One region of the Blastococcus jejuensis genome, then DNA from elsewhere that is predicted to be linked to it. Evidence: riboswitches for the same ligand, from Rfam matches in the RefSeq annotation. Region 1 holds a riboswitch; the other holds the start of a gene.

Region 1 (7,215 bases):
CTTCGCCCTGTTGCCGGCGTTGAAGATCCCGGCCAATCCGCCTGCCCTCGGTGACCCCGCGACCGTCGGCACCCGGACGGCGATCTACGGGACCGTCCTCCTGAGCGGCATCGTCTCCGCGATGCTGGTCGCGGCACTGGTCAGCTTCCTGCAGAGCCGGGCGGTCAGTCCCGCGGCGACCGCGACCGCCGCCGTCGGGACGCTCACCCTGCTCCTGGGGACCATTCTCGTCCTGATCCCCGCCAATCCGGACCCGATCGCCGCGGACGTGCCCGCGGCGATGGTGTGGGACTTCCGGGTCGCCTCGCTGGGGCAGCTCGCGGTGCTGTGGACGACCCTGGGCCTGGCCGGCGGCTGGCTGGTCGACCGGCTGGCCCGCCCACCGATCACGGGATGAGCACGGCGCGGCCGAGCACCCGGCCGGCGCGCAGATCGTCGAGCACCCGCCCGACGTCGCCCAGCGGGTAGCGCGTCACCCGCGTGATGAGCCGACCTCGAGCGGCGAGGTCGAGAGCCTCCACCAGTTCGGAGCGGCGGTTGCCGACCGACGTGACGATGCGCTGTTCCGGCACGACGAGCGACAGCGGGTCGAATTCCACCCGATCGAAGCTGTAGCCGACATAGACCAGGGTGCCACGCTTGGCGAGGGACGCCAGCGCGGCCGCACCCGTGACCCGAGTGCCGACCAGCTCGAAGACCACGTCGGCCCCAGCCCCGCCGGTCGCCGCGCGGATCGCGGCGACCACGTCCTCCCTGGCCGCGTTCACCGTCGTCTCGGCGCCCAGCTCCCGCGCGAGTGCCAGCCGTTCCGGGTTGCGGGCGACGGCGATGGGTCGCGCTCCGGCTTCCCTGAGCACCTGCACGAGCGCAAGGCCCACTCCACCGCTGCCGTAGACCACCGCCGTGGCGCCCGCGGTGATCCCGGCAACGTCGACCGCGTGGAGCGCCGTGGTGCCGCTGCAGCAGAGAGCGGCCGCCTCTGCCAGGTCGAGTCCCTGGGGAACGGGCACGGTCGCCGACGCCGGGACGACGAGCTGCTCGGCGAACCCGCCGTCGGTGCCGAAGGCCAGGAAGCCCAGCGGGGCGTCGCAGAGATGGTCGTCCCCCGTGCGGCACCACCGGCAGCGGCCGCAGGCATGCAGGTAGTGCACCGCGACCCGGTCACCGGGCTGGACGTGCTCGACGGCCTCGCCGACCTCGGCGACGATCCCCGCGACCTCGTGGCCGAGGGTGATCGGCCTCCGGCCCGGGGTGAGCAACCCGTCAACGAAATGCAGCTCGGTGCCGCAGACCCCAGCCGCCGCCACGTCGATCAGCACGTCCCACGGGCCTGGCCGGGGCGGCTCGACGTCCTCCGTCCCCAGCGGCCGACCGACCTCATGAAACCGCACAGCACGCACAACTGCCTCCCTACGCCGGCATGACCCGGACAGGTTCGAACGGTCGGCGGCCCTAGCCGCCCTCTCAGCCCACTCGGATGGGCTCCCGCGATACGCCGGGCAGGCTACCGCCAGGGTCCGAGGCTGCACGCGCCCGGGCGGCTGTTACGTTCGCGGCGTACGTGGCACGGGGTGTCCCGCCCGGGACTGAGAACACACCCGTCGAACCTGCTCCAGTTGACACTGGCGAAGGGATGTCACCGGCATGTCCGGATCCAGCACGGAACTGATCGACCTGCGCGCCGTCCACGAGGCGCTGCGCGCGACCGCCCCCCTGGTGCACTGCCTGACCAACACCGTCGTCCAGGCCCTCACCGCCAACGCGCTCCTGGCCGTCGGCGCCGCACCCGCGATGGTGGACGCCCCGCAGGAGGCCGGCGACTTCGCCGCCGTCGCCTCCGCGGTGCTGGTGAACGTGGGGACCGTCCACGAGCGGACCGCGGAGGCGATGCGGATCGCCGCGCGCTCCGCCGGGACGGCGGGGACGCCATGGGTCCTCGACCCCGTCGCCGTCGGCGCCCTCGCCTACCGCACCACGCTGGCCGACGAGCTGCTGGCACTGCGTCCCACTGTGGTGCGCGGGAACGCCTCGGAGGTGATGGCGCTCGCCGGCGCAGGCGCGGGCGGGCGGGGCGTGGACAGCACCGCGGGAACCGATGACGCCGCCACCGCCGCCGCCGAGCTGGCCCGGCGGACCGGTGGCGTGGTGGCCGTCAGCGGGGAGGTCGACCTGCTCACCGACGGAACGCGAACCGTCCGGGTGGGTGGCGGTTCGGTGCTCCTGACGAGGACGACGGGTGCCGGGTGCGCGCTCGGCGCCCTCGTCGCCGCCTACGTCGCCGCCACCGACGACCCGCTGACCGGAGCGGTCGCCGCCCACGCCCACGTGGCACTCGCCGCGGAACGAGCCGCGGCGACGGCCGCCGGACCGGGCACGTTCGCCGCCGCGTGGCTCGACGCACTCGACGCGGTCGACGCCGACGCGCTGGCGAAGGCAGACGTGCGCGTCGCCCGATGAGACCGCCGTTTGACCCGACGCTCTACCTGGTCACCGACACGCAGCTGTGCGCGCCGCGGCCGGTGGCCGACGTCGTCCGGGCGGCGGTGGCCGGTGGGGTGACCGCGGTGCAGGTGCGCGACAAGGGCGCCTCCCGTCGCGACCTGCTCGCCCTCACCAGGGCGGTGCAGGAGGCGGTCGCGGAGGTCCCGGGGGTGGCCGTCGTGGTGAACGACGCGGTCGACGTCGCGCTGCTGGCCGCCGCCGACGGCGTGCATGTTGGCCAGGAGGACCTGCCGGCCACCGAGGTGCGGGCCCTGATCGGCCCCCGACGGCTGCTCGGCCTGTCGGTGTCGTCGCCCGCCGAAATCGCTGCCGCCCTGGCACTGCCGACCGGGACGCTGGACCTGGTCGGCGTGAGCCCGGTGTGGGGAACGCCGACCAAGCCCGATGCCGGACCGGCTCTGGGCCTGGACGGGACCCGCGAGCTGGCGGCCGCCGCCCGCGCCGGGGGGCTGACCGCCGTGGCCATCGGTGGCATCGGCGCCGACCGGGCCGCAGAGGTCGCGGCCACCGGGGTCGACGGCATCTGCGTGGTGTCGGCCCTCTGCGCGGCGGCCGACCCGGCGTCCGCGGCCCGGAAGCTGCGTCGAGAACTCTCCCGAGGCGTGCCCGCCGAGGTGTACCGGTGACCGCCGTGGCCCTCACCGTCGCCGGTAGCGACCCCAGCGGTGGCGCCGGCGTGCAAGCAGACCTGAAGACGTTCAGCGCGCTGGGCGCCTACGGCACCGCCGTCCTCACCGCGCTGACCGCGCAGAACACCCGTGGGGTCACCGGGGTCCATCCGGTCCCGGCCGCGTTCGTCGAGCTGCAGCTGCGTACCCTGCTCGACGACGTCGAGGTGCACGCCACCAAACTCGGCATGCTGGGCACCGCCGAGGTGGTGCGCGAGGTGGCCGCCGTGCTCGCCGAGCGCCGTCCCGGCCCCGTCGTCTGCGACCCCGTGATGGTCGCCACGAGCGGGGACCGGCTGATCGACGAGGCCGCGGTGTCCGCCGTCCGCGACGAGCTGCTGCCGCTCGCCGACCTGGTCACACCGAACGTGCCGGAGGCCGCGGCACTACTCGACGTCGCCCCGGCCACCGACGTCGACGCCCTCCCGGAGCAGGCCGTCGCCCTCCTGACGCTGGGACCGCGCGCCGTGCTGCTCAAGGGCGGGCACCTCGGCGGCGAGGAGAGCGTCGACGTGCTGGCCTCCGCTCAGGGCGTGCACGTCACCCGGCGCCCGCGGGTGCCCACGACCGCGACTCACGGCACCGGGTGCACGCTCTCCTCGGCGATCGCCGCGCTCGCGGCCTGCAGGCCAGGCGCCGGGTGGCCCGTGCTCGTCGACGGCGCCCGCGACTACCTGCAGCGGGCGCTGCGGGCCGGGAATGGGCTCGACATCGGCTCCGGCCACGGTCCGGTGCACCATTTCGCCGGGATCTGGCCTGACTGACCGGCGCGTCAGTGGTCGGCCCGCGCGGCACCGCGCCGCAGCGCGAGGCCGTCGAGGAGCAGGCCGGTGGCCAACGCCGCACCGACGCCTTCGCCGGCGCGCATCCGCAGGTCGAGCAGCGGCTCGACGCCCAGGTGCTGGAGCACGAGGGCATGCCCGCCCTCGCGGCTGCGCTGGCCGGCGACCAGGCAGGCCTGGACGGCAGGTTCGAGCTGCACCGCCACGAGGGCCGCGAGTGAGACGGCGAAGCCGTCGAGGACGACGACCGCGCTCGCCTCCGCTGCACCTCGTGCGACCCCTGCGAGCACCGCCAGTTCGGGGCCTCCGAGCTCGGCCAGGGTGAGCAGCGGGTCCGCACCCAACGTCGGGTGCGCCCGTCGTGCCCGGTCCACCGCGGCGGACACCGCCGCGTGCTTGCGCTCGAGCATTGCCGCGTCCGCGCCGGATCCGAGACCGACCACCGCGGCGGGGTCGGCACCGAGCAGCCCGCAGGCGAGGGCGGCCGCCACGGTCGTGTTCGCGACGCCGATCTCCCCGAGCGCGACGATGCCGGTCGCGCCCACGTCCCTCCCCAGCCGGTGCCCGGCCTCGACGAGGTCGTGCGTGTCCGCGAGCGTCATCGCCGGCGCGTGCACCAGGTCCCCGCGGGGTCCCGGCGGCCGCAGGCCCGTGACACCGGGGACGGGTGTCCCGGCCACCCCTGCGTCGACGATCCGCAGCTCCAGGCCGACCGATCGGGCGGCGACGGCGCCGAGCGAGGTCCCGTGGACGGCGGCGTCCAGCACGTCCCGGGTGACCGACGAGCGGTAGGGAGAGACCTCGTGCACCGCGACGGGATGGTCCGCGGCGGCCAGGAGGAGCACCCCTCCGGCGGCCGCACCGCGGCCCAGCGCCACGGCGCGGTCGATCGCCCGGTCCAACACCCCCAATGAGCCGGGCACGGTGAGCAGCCGGTCCGCCTCGTCCCGGGCGCCGACCACCGCGAGCTGGTCGGGCGCGCGCATTCGCGATGGCGGCGCGGGGGGCGCCCCGCCATCGTCGGGCCAGCGGTCGGTGAGCACGACGTCGCACAGCGGGAGCCGCCGTGACCAGCCCGCGCGTTCCAGCCCGGGCGCCGGCGGGCGCTCGTCGGGCCAGCCGAGGCACAGCCAGCCCAGCGTGACCACGCCGTCGGGCAGGCCGAGCAGCGCGGCCAGGTCCTCCGGGCGGAAGAGGGTGACCCAGCCGACGCCCAGCCCCTCCGCCCGGGAAGCCAGCCACAGGTTCTGGATCGCGGCCGCGCAGCTCCACAGGTCGGCGTCGGGGAACGTGGCCCGGCCCAGCACCCCGGCTGCCGGGGTGCGCCGATCACAGCAGACGACGATCCCCAGCGGGGCCTCGCGGACGCCCTCGAGCTGCAGGTCGAGCAGGCGGCGGCCCGCGTCCGCGTCGAGTCCGGCCGCTTGGCGCAGCCGCTCGCGGTCGGTGAGGACCGCTGCCCGGTCCCGGACCTCCGGGTCGCGGACGATCAGGAACCGCCACGGCTGGCTGTGCCCGACCGACGGGGCGGCATGGGCCGCCCCGAGTACCCGGTCCAGCACCTCACCGGGCACCGGGTCGGGCCGGAACCGGCGGACGTCGCGCCGGGCCCCGATGGCCTCGTACAGCCCCGCCCGGAGACCCGGTGTCAGCGCCCAGCCGGTGGGGTCGGCAGCTCGCTCAGAGGCGGCCGACCCGTCACCGACGAGCGGCACCGGCCGGGGCCACACCCGCTCGCCCGGGGTCACGGTGCTACGTCGCCAGCGGCAGCTGGATGCGGCCGCCGTGCGCGGTGAACTCGGCCGCCTTCCTTCAGCCCCGCCTCGATCGCCTCCTCCGACGTCAGCCCCCGCTCCTCCGCGTAGCGGCGCACGTCCTGCGAGATGCGCATCGAGCAGAAGTGCGGGCCGCACATGGAGCAGAAGTGCGCCGTCTTGGCCGGCGCCGCGGGCAGCGTCTCGTCGTGCATCGACCGGGCGGTGTCGGGATCCAGGGCCAGGGTGAACTGGTCCTCCCAGCGGAACTCGAACCGGGCGTCGGACAGCGCGTCGTCCCACGCCTGAGCGCCGGGGTGGCCCTTGGCGACGTCGGCGGCGTGGGCGGCGATCTTGTAGGCGATCATCCCGTCCTTGACGTCGTCCCGGTCGGGCAGTCCCAGGTGCTCCTTGGGCGTCACATAGCAGAGCATCGCCGTCCCGTGCCAGGCGATCATCGCCGCGCCGATCGCCGAGGTGATGTGGTCGTAGCCGGGCGCGACGTCCGTGGTGAGCGGGCCCAGCGTGTAGAAGGGCGCCTCGTGGCACAGGTCGAGCTGCAGGTCCACGTTCTCCTTGATCTTGTTCATCGGCACGTGGCCCGGGCCCTCGATCATCACCTGGACGTCGTGGTCCCAGGCCACCGTGGTCAGCTCACCCAGGGTGCGCAGCTCGGCCAGCTGCGCCTCGTCGTTGGCGTCGTACACCGAACCCGGCCGCAGCCCGTCGCCGAGGGAGAAGGTGACGTCGTAGGCACGCAGGATCTCGCAGAGCTCGGCGAAGTGGGTGTAGAGGAAGTTCTCCTGGTGATGGGCCAGGCACCAGGCCGCCATGATCGACCCCCCGCGGCTGACGATGCCGGTCTTGCGCCGGGCGGTGAGGGGCACGTACCGCAGCAGGACGCCGGCGTGCACGGTCATGTAGTCGACGCCCTGCTCGCACTGCTCGACCACGGTGTCGCGGTAGACCTCCCACGTCAGCTCCTCGGCCTTTCCGCCGACCTTCTCCAGGGCCTGGTAGATCGGCACTGTGCCGATCGGCACCGGGGAGTTGCGCAGGATCCACTCGCGGGTGCTGTGGATGTTGCGGCCGGTGGAGAGGTCCATGACCGTGTCCGCGCCCCACCGGGTCGCCCAGGTCATCTTGTCCACCTCCTCCTCGATGGAGGAAGCGACGGCCGAGTTGCCGATGTTGGCGTTCACCTTCACCAGGAACTCCCGGCCGATGATCATCGGCTCGGACTCCGGGTGGTTCACGTTCGCCGGGATCACCGCTCTGCCTCGGGCGACCTCGGCACGCACGGTGTCGACCGACACTCCCTCCCGGACGGCGATGAACTCCATCTCCGGGGTGATCAGACCCCGCCGGGCGTAGCCGAGCTGCGTCACGGCCGCGTCGCCGACAGCCCGCCGGGGGCGGCGGCCATCGCCCCCGAAGACCGCGTCGAGGTTGCGCAGGTCACCGGGACGGCGCCCGTCGTCCTCGGCTCGGACCGGTCGTCCCTCATAG
Region 2 (8,036 bases), on a different contig from region 1:
GGCCACCGACAGCCGGCGCTGCTGGCCGCCGGAGAGCGTGTACGGGTTGGCCTCGGCGAACGCCGTCAGGCCGAGTCGTTCCAGCAGTTCGTCGGCGGTCGCGCGGGCGGCCGCTGCGTGCTCCCCGGACCGCAGCGGCCCGAGGGCGAGCTCGTCGCGCAGCCGGCCGGTCAGGAACTGCTGCTCCGGGTTCTGGAAGACCGTCCCGATCCGGGTGACCAGTTCCTCGGCCCGCCAGCGGTGCGGCGCGCGGTACCCCCGGCGGACCCCGGCCACCAGCTCCGGCGCCGCCTCGATCCGGCCGGTCGTGGGCGCCCGCAGGCCGGCCAGCAGGAGGGCGAGCGTGGACTTGCCGGTGCCGTTCGGCCCTGTGACGGCGAGGGCCCGCCCCCCGGTCACGAGGGCGGTGGTCGGCGGCAGCGCGGGCACCCGGGCGCCGCGGTAGGTGAAGCCGACGGCGTCCGCGGCGAGCAGGACCGGTCCGTCGCCCGCGCCCGGGAGACGCAGCCCGGCGGTGCGGTCGGCCGGGCGCCAGCCCGGGCCGTGCTCGACCAGCCCGCCGTCGGTCAGCTCGACGACGCGGTCGACCAGTGGCAGCCACGGGCCCGCGTCGTGGTCGACGACGATCACGGTGGCCCGCCGGTGGGCGGTCGCGCGCGCGACGGCGCCACGCACCAGCGCCGCCCCGGGTGGGTCCAGCTGCGCCGTCGGCTCGTCGAGCAGGAGCAGGCCCGGATCGCGGGCGAGGGCGCCGGCGAGTACGAGGCGCTGCTTCTCACCGCCCGAGAGCGCCTGCGTGGGCCGGTCCCGGCCGTACGGGAAGCCGACGGCCTCCAGCGCCGCGTCGACCCGCGGCCAGATCCGCTCGCGCGGCAGGCCGGCGTTCTCCAGCCCGAACGCGACGTCGTCGCCGGCGCGGGTCATGACCAGCTGGCTGTCCGGGTCCTGGGCCAGCAGACCGAGCCGGCCGCGGGCCGCCCGGGGCGGGGCGCCGTCGATGGTCAGCTCGCCGGCGACCTCGGTGCCCTCGGCGTCGAGGATCCCGGCCAGCGCGGACAGCAGCGTCGACTTCCCCGCCCCCGAGGCGCCGGTGAGCAGCACCCGCTCGCCCGGCTCGACGACGAGGTCGACCCCCGTCAGGGCCCAGGCGAGCCGCGACGGGTGGCGCACGCCGAGCCCCCGCGCGACGACGCGGACCGGGCCGGTCGTCGTGCGGGCGACACCACCGGTGGTGGTCACCGGCCGGTCAGACGCGGGCGCGGCCCGAGGCGAACGAGCTCAGCGCCCCGGTGCGGGCCAGGGCACGGACCAGCAGGAGCCCGACGACGCCGGCGAGCAGCACGCTGGAGAGCGTCGTGAAGAGCGTGTAGGGCAGCGTGAACACCCAGAACGGGTACTCGGCCGAGACCGGGTAGTAGAGGCTCAGGTCGAGGATCGACGTCGACAGGCCGGCGGTCACCCCCGCCAGCACCGCGGTCGCCCAGCCGAAGCTGCGGTACCGGGTGAGCAGGAAACCGAGCTCGCCGCCGAGGCCCTGCACCAGGCCGTAGACGACGATGATCCCGCCGTAGGGCGAGCCGAGCAGCAGGCTGACCGCCGCGGCCAGCGTGGAGGCGAACACCGCCGCCCCGGGCTTCCGGATCAGCAGGCCCGCGACCACGCCCGGCATCAGGTAGACGCCGTTGAGGATCGCCGAGAGCGGCGGGAAGAAGTCCAGCGGCGCCGAGAGCACGCCGAAGACGAGGTTCCAGGCCCAGAACACGACGCCGAAGGCGACGCCGAGGACGGCGGCGACGACGATGTCGACGGTGCGCCAGCGCACGCCGGCACGACCCGGCTCGGTGGCATCGGTGGACGACGGACGGACGGCCTGTTCGGCCATAGCTCCTCCAGACTCCCTGCGCCGGCATGACCCGGATCAGGTTCGAGGGTCTGCGGTGTCCCGCACTCTCAGCGCCGAAGCGCTCCCCTGTCGGTTTCTTCTGTTGTGCGCAGAAGCCTAGACCTCCGGTGACGGTGCGGGCCCCCGCCCCTCGGCCGGTGCCGCTCGGGGCACGATCGGGGGATGGAACCGATCGTGCTGGACTGCGGGTGGCTCCGGCTCCGGCCGTGGCGCGCGGGCGACGCCGACGCGGTCTGGGCGGCGCTGCAGGACCCCTCGATCCGGCTGTGGAACGGCGGCGGGGTGGGCTCGCGCGACGAGGCAGCCGCGCTGGTGGCCCGCCGGGCCGACTGGGAGTCGGGCACGCACGCGTCGTGGGCCGTCGTCGGCTCGGACGACGGGCTGCTCGCATCGGTCTCGCTGCACTCGATCGACGCGGTGCAGGGCGACGCGGAGATCGGCTACTGGACCGCGCCGGCCGCTCGCGGGCGGGGCGTGGCCACGGTGGCCGTCGACACGGCCTGCCGATGGGCGTTCGGCGCGCTGGCCGTGGACCGGATCGAGCTGTGCCACGCCGTCGAGAACGCGGCATCCGGGCGGGTGGCCGAGAAGGCCGGCTTCACGTTCGAGGGCCGGCTGCGCCGCTCCTACCGGTACGGGGACGGGCTCAAGCACGACGAGCTGCTCTGGGCCCGCCTGTCCGACGATCCCGTGCCGCCGGTCAGCTCCCGCGGCGCAGGCCCCGCCGGGTCATCGCCGCCGTCGCCGCCGTCCAGGCCCGGACCGGGACCAGCCGGGCGACCTTCATGACCAGCATCATGGGCAGCGGGAAGACGATCTCGGCCTTGTCCTTCGCGATCCCGTCGGCGATGGCGCGCGCCGCGGCCTCCGGTGAGATCAGGAACGGCATCGGGAAGGTGTTGCGGTCGGTCATCGGCGTGCGGACGAAGCCGGGGGACACCGTCTGGACGACGATCCCGCGCGGGCCGAGGGAGCCGCGCAGCGCCTCGAACAGGTGCAGCAGCGCCGCCTTGGTCGACCCGTAGGCCTCCGCCCCCGGCAGGCCGCGGTAGCCGGCGACCGACGCCGTCCCGACGATCTGGCCGCGGCCCTGCTCGAGCATCGTGGGGACGACGCCCTCGAGCGCGTGCACCGTGCCCATCAGGTTGGTCTGCAGGTGGTCGGCGAAGGCCTGGCTGTCCCAATGATCCACGTGGAACCTCGACCAGGTGCCGGCGTTGAGCACCGCGAGGTCGAGGCCGCCGAGCGCCGCCCGGACGTTCGCGGCGGCCGCGACCGTGGCCGCGCGGTCGGTGACGTCGACGGGTTCCACGTGCATGCGCCCGCCGGCGACGGCCCGTAGCTTCTCCGTGCTCCGGGCGCTGATCGCCACCGCTGCCCCCCGGTCGGCCAGCTCGCGGGCCAGCGCGGCCCCGATGCCGCTCGACGCCCCGGTGACCCAGACGCGGGCTCCGGCGATCCGCACCCTCAGGCGCCCGCGAACGGGTGGCGGGCCAGGCCCAGCTGGCTCACGCCGAGGTAGCCCACCCGGAAACCGGCCTCGCAGTAGGCGAGGTAGAACTCCCACATCCGGCGGAACGTGCCGTCGAACGAGCCCTCGAGCCGGTCCCAGTTGGCCAGGAACTGCTCCCGCCACAGCGCCAGGGTGTGCGCGTAGTGCGGGCCGAGGTCGCGGCGTTCGACGACGGACAGCCGGGTGTGCGCCGTGAGGGTGTCGGTGATCGCCCGCAGCGACGGGATGATCCCGCCGGGGAACACGTACTTGTGGATCCAGGTGTAGCTGCGACGGGTGGCCATCAACCGGTCGTGGGCCATGGTGATCGCTTGCAGGCCCACCCGGCCGCCCGGGGCGAGCAGGCCGTCCAGCGCGCCGAAGTAGGTCGGCCAGAAGCGCTCGCCGACCGCCTCGATCATCTCCACCGAGACGATCGCGTCGTAGGAGCCGGTCGCCTCCCGGTAGTCCTGCAGCCGGACGTCGACCAGGTGCCCGACGCCGGCGTCGTCCGCCCGCCGGCGGGCCAGCGCCTGCTGCTCGGTCGACAGGGTCAGGGTGGTCACGCGGGCGCCGCGCTCGCTGGCCGCCCGGATGGCCAGCGCGCCCCAGCCGGAACCGATCTCCAGCACGTGCATGCCCGGACCGACGCGGGCCAGGTCGAGGATCCCGTCCATCTTGCGGCGCTGGGCCGCGGCCAGGTCGTCGCCGGGCTCGAACCAGGCCGAGGAGTAGGTCATCGTCTCGTCGAGGAAGGCCTCGAACAGCTCGTTGGACAGGTCGTAGTGCCGCGCGATGTTGCCGCGGCTGTTCTCGGGGGTGTTCTCCTCGTGGGCCGGCTGCGTGCGCTCGACGACGTGCCGCAGCCGCTGCAGCAGCGGGTGCACCAGCCGCGACATGCGGGCTGCGAACGGGGCCAGGAGATCGGCGAGGTCGGTGCCGGGCGCGGTCGTCCAGTCGCCGGTCATGTACGCCTCGCCGAAGCCGATCTTCGCGTCGGCACCCAGCCGGGCGAACACCGCCGCCGGCCGGACCATCCGCATCGTCGGGGCGTCCTTGCCCCCGGAACCGAGGACCCGCCCGTCGGGGAAGATCACGCGCACCGGGAGCGTCGCCACGGCACGCGTGAAGACGGCGGCGGCGATGCGCGCGTGGACCGGCGCCGACGGCGGCGTGGCCAGGCCCGGCCAGTGCGCCGCGTCCGGCCGCGGGACGGGGAAGCGCTGCTGGGTGCCCCGCGCCGGCCGGCTCCCGGCGGGCCCGCGCCCGTCGTGGTCGCCCCGGCCGTCGGTCCGCTGCACGGTGGTCATGAGCCGGTCCTGTTCTCGCGGTGGTTCCTCGTGCCGGCCGGCGTCCGCCCGACGGGGCTCGCGACGCCGGCGGGGGCATGGTGCGGCGTCCGCGCGACCACGGGCAACCCTCGGAGCCACAGTGTCACTCCCTGGACCCTGATCAGGGCGCTCACGCGGAGCGCCATCATGGGACGACGGAGCGTGGCAGCGCGGATGGCCCGCACCGTCGCCGCGCGGGCCGAACCGCGGACGGTGGCGGTGAACGGCGTGCGCCCCCCGTCGGTGAGGGCCATCCCGACGTGCAGCCGTGCCCCCGGCGCCGAGAACCGCATGCGGTAGCGCCCGGAGACGGCGAAGAACGGGGAGACGTAGAACTCCTTGTCGGCCTCCGCGCGGCCGGCGTCGTCCGGGCGCAGCAGGTAGGCGTGCCGCTCGCCGTACGTGTTGTGCACCTCGGCGACCAGGCAGGCCAGCGAGCCGTCGGCCCGGTAGCACCAGTGCGTCGACAGGGGGTTGAACACGTGGCTCAGCCGCCCGGCACCGCTGCGGGGCGAGGCCAGCATGAGCACCCGGACGACGTCGTCCACCCCGTGCAGCCGGGCGAACTCGGCCACGTTCTCCTTGATCGACCGGGTCGGATCGCCGAGGTGGTCGGCCGGCTCGAACCGGACCTGTGCGCGCAGCCACCGCGGCAGCGGTCCGTCGGCGGCCAGCCGCCCCGCGGCGACGTCGTCGAGGTCGACCAGCCAGAGGTCGGCGCCGTACTCGAAGCTGTTGCGCAGCGGCGTCGTGCGGGTGTGCCGGATCCGCACGTCGTAGAGGGCCGGGGTGGCGACGGGCGCCCACCGGTCCGCTGCGGCGCGCGGCGGGGTCAGGGCCGTGGCCGTCACCACCCCGCTCCGAACGTCGCGGCGGCGCGCACGCCCGCCGCGCAGCCGTCCTCGTGGAAGCCCCAGCCGTGGTACGCGCCGGCGAACGCCGTGCGGCCGCTGTTGAGCTCGGGAAGCCGCCGCTGGGCGGCGACCGACTCCGCGGTGTAGATCGGGTGCTCGTAGACCATGCGGCGCAGCACCGAGTCGTCGTCGATGCGGTCGCCGCCGTTGAGCGTGACCAGGTAGTCGACCGGCTCGTCCATGGCCTGCAGCCGGTTCATCCAGTAGCTGACCTGGACCTGCTCGACCGGGCGGGCGCAGGTCATGCGGTAGTTCCACGACGCGCGGGCCCGGCGGGCCGCCGGCAGCACCGAGGCGTCGGTGTGCAGCAGCGTCTCGTTGCGGGAGTACTCGAACGCGCCCAGGACCTGCCGCTCGGTGTCGGTGGCGTCCCCGAGCAGGCGCAGCGCCTGGTCGGGGTGCGTCGCGACCACGACGGCGTCGGCCCGGTGCCGCTGGCCGTCGTCGTCGACCAGTTCGACGCCGTCGACGTGCCGGGTCAGCGTGCGGATGCCGGCCCCGGTCGCCACCGCGCTCAGCCCCTTGGCGGCGCGCTCGACGTAGCTGCGCGACCCGCCGACGACGGTCCGCCACTGCGGCGAACCGGTCACCGCGAGCATCCCGTGGTTGTCGAGGAACCGGAACAGGTAGGCGGCCGGGTACTGGAGCGCGGCCCCGGTGCCCGACGACCAGACGCACGAGACCACCGGGATCATGAAGTGCCGCACGAAGTAGTCGGAGTAGCCGCCCAGCGCCAGGAAGGTGCCCAGGGAGAGGCCGTCGACGTCGGAACCGGGGGCCGTGTCGGCGTGGTCGAGCAGCCGGCGGGCGTGGGCGTGGAACCGGCGGACCTCGCCCAGCATGCGGAGGTAGGCCGGGTCGCCGGCCCGGCGCGGCTGGGCGAACAGCCCGGCCAGCCCGCGCGCGCCGGCGTACTCCAGCCCGCAGCCCTCGCAGGTGATCGACATGCTCATCTCGGTGGGCTGGGTGGCGACCCCGAGCTCGCCGAAGAGCCGCAGCAGGTTGGGGTAGGTGCGCTCGTTGTGCACGATGAAACCGGTGTCGACGGGGAGCACCCGGCCGTCCGGCGTCGCGACGTCGTGGGTGTGGGCGTGCCCGCCGAGCCGGTCGTCGGCCTCGAACAGCGTCACGTCGTGGGTGCGCTGCAGGAGGTAGGCGGCGGTGAGCCCGGCGACGCCGGACCCGACGACGGCGGCGGTCGGCCGGCGCAGGGCGGCGGCGGTCATCGGCCGGCCCAGCGGAGCGAGAGCGCGTTGATCGCCGCGTAGCCCAGCGCCGCGCCCACGGATTTGCCCTTCCGGGCGGCGTCGGGCGCGTTGAGCCCGAAGGCGACGGCGTCGGTCGTGTCGGAGACGATGCGGAAGAGGGTCGCGGCCCGCAACGCCGGCCCCGCCGGCGCGAAGGTCATCGCCAGGCCGGAGACGACGTCGCGCGCCCCGAGGGTGTGGTGCCACGCGCGCAGCGCCGGGGACGGCGGGCCGAGACCGGTCGGCTGCGCCCACAGGTCGGGCTTGGCGAGCTCGAGCACGCCGACGGCGATCGTGGTGATGCCGAGGATTCGGGACAGTGCGGGCACGGCAGGGTCCTCTCTGGTGCGGGGGCTCGGGGGCGGGTGCTACGGCCTAGAGGGGCACGGCGATGCCCGCGGGGACAGGACTCGACAGGGCATTCGCGATGTCGGCCCGCATCGGTTCGATCCCGGTGGCGCCGAGCACGGTGTCGCGGGCGAACCGGTGCCACCGGACGGCGCCGCGGACCATGGAGTGACCCCCGGCGACGGTGAAACGGGCGATGTGCGCGCCGGCGCGGGCGGCCCGCAGGGCGAAGTCGGCGGACAGGGCGGCCGGGACCCACCGGTCCGCTCGTCCGTGCAGGACGGTCACCGTGCGCCCCGTCAGGTGCTGCACCGGCTCGCCGGGCGGCGTCCACGGCGCCAGCGCGCAGACCGCGGCGACCTGCGGGTCCCCGCCGGCCCGCAGCGCCGCGCGGCCGCCCATCGAGTGCCCCACGAGGACCACGGGGACGTCGGGACCGTGCTCGGCCCGGATCCGCTCCAGGGCCCAGCGCACGTCGGCGTAGGCGTCCGCGGCCGGGCCGTTCCAGCCGGCCACGCGGTAGCGGATCAGCTGCGTGGCGATCCCTCGATCGCCCGCGGTGCGCCGGACGAACCGCTCGAACTCGCGCATCCGGACCAGCGAGAGGGCGCTGTCGCGGGGTGGCCGCACGCTGGTCGCCGTCCCGCCGTGGCAGAACACGGCGATGCCGCGCAGCTCCCCCCGGGCCGGGTGGACCTCGACGATCGGATCGGGCACGCACGCTCCTCGCTCGTCCTGCTGGCCGGGCCCACCGGCTCGGGCATCTTCTCCCTGTTCGGTTGTGGGCGGCCATTCGGATGC

What was found. Region 1 has a riboswitch for thiamine pyrophosphate ahead of ABD644_RS08195 (alcohol dehydrogenase catalytic domain-containing protein). Riboswitches for the same ligand answer to the same signal wherever they lie in the genome.
Region 2: another riboswitch for thiamine pyrophosphate. It lies ahead of ABD644_RS18485 (ECF transporter S component); the one in region 1 lies ahead of ABD644_RS08195 (alcohol dehydrogenase catalytic domain-containing protein).

Annotation. Positions count from the first base shown of each region.
Region 1 covers NZ_BAAAVV010000003.1:228,670-235,884, forward strand. Annotated here, with positions in the region: gene ABD644_RS08190 (CbtA family protein) at 1-397, shown strand, start outside; gene ABD644_RS08195 (alcohol dehydrogenase catalytic domain-containing protein) at 387-1,400, opposite strand; TPP riboswitch at 1,391-1,499, opposite strand; TPP riboswitch at 1,558-1,651, shown strand; gene thiM (hydroxyethylthiazole kinase) at 1,645-2,457, shown strand; gene thiE (thiamine phosphate synthase) at 2,454-3,128, shown strand; gene thiD (bifunctional hydroxymethylpyrimidine kinase/phosphomethylpyrimidine kinase) at 3,125-3,934, shown strand; gene bluB (5,6-dimethylbenzimidazole synthase) at 3,943-5,700, opposite strand; gene thiC (phosphomethylpyrimidine synthase ThiC) at 5,697-7,215, opposite strand, start outside.
Region 2 covers NZ_BAAAVV010000011.1:48,407-56,442, reverse strand. Annotated here, with positions in the region: gene ABD644_RS18490 (ABC transporter ATP-binding protein) at 1-1,239, opposite strand, end outside; gene ABD644_RS18485 (ECF transporter S component) at 1,247-1,882, opposite strand; TPP riboswitch at 1,879-1,981, opposite strand; gene ABD644_RS18480 (GNAT family N-acetyltransferase) at 2,066-2,692, shown strand; gene ABD644_RS18475 (SDR family NAD(P)-dependent oxidoreductase) at 2,604-3,368, opposite strand; gene ABD644_RS18470 (class I SAM-dependent methyltransferase) at 3,371-4,705, opposite strand; gene ABD644_RS18465 (DUF1365 domain-containing protein) at 4,702-5,577, opposite strand; gene ABD644_RS18460 (NAD(P)/FAD-dependent oxidoreductase) at 5,574-6,866, opposite strand; gene ABD644_RS18455 (hypothetical protein) at 6,863-7,216, opposite strand; gene ABD644_RS18450 (alpha/beta fold hydrolase) at 7,263-7,952, opposite strand.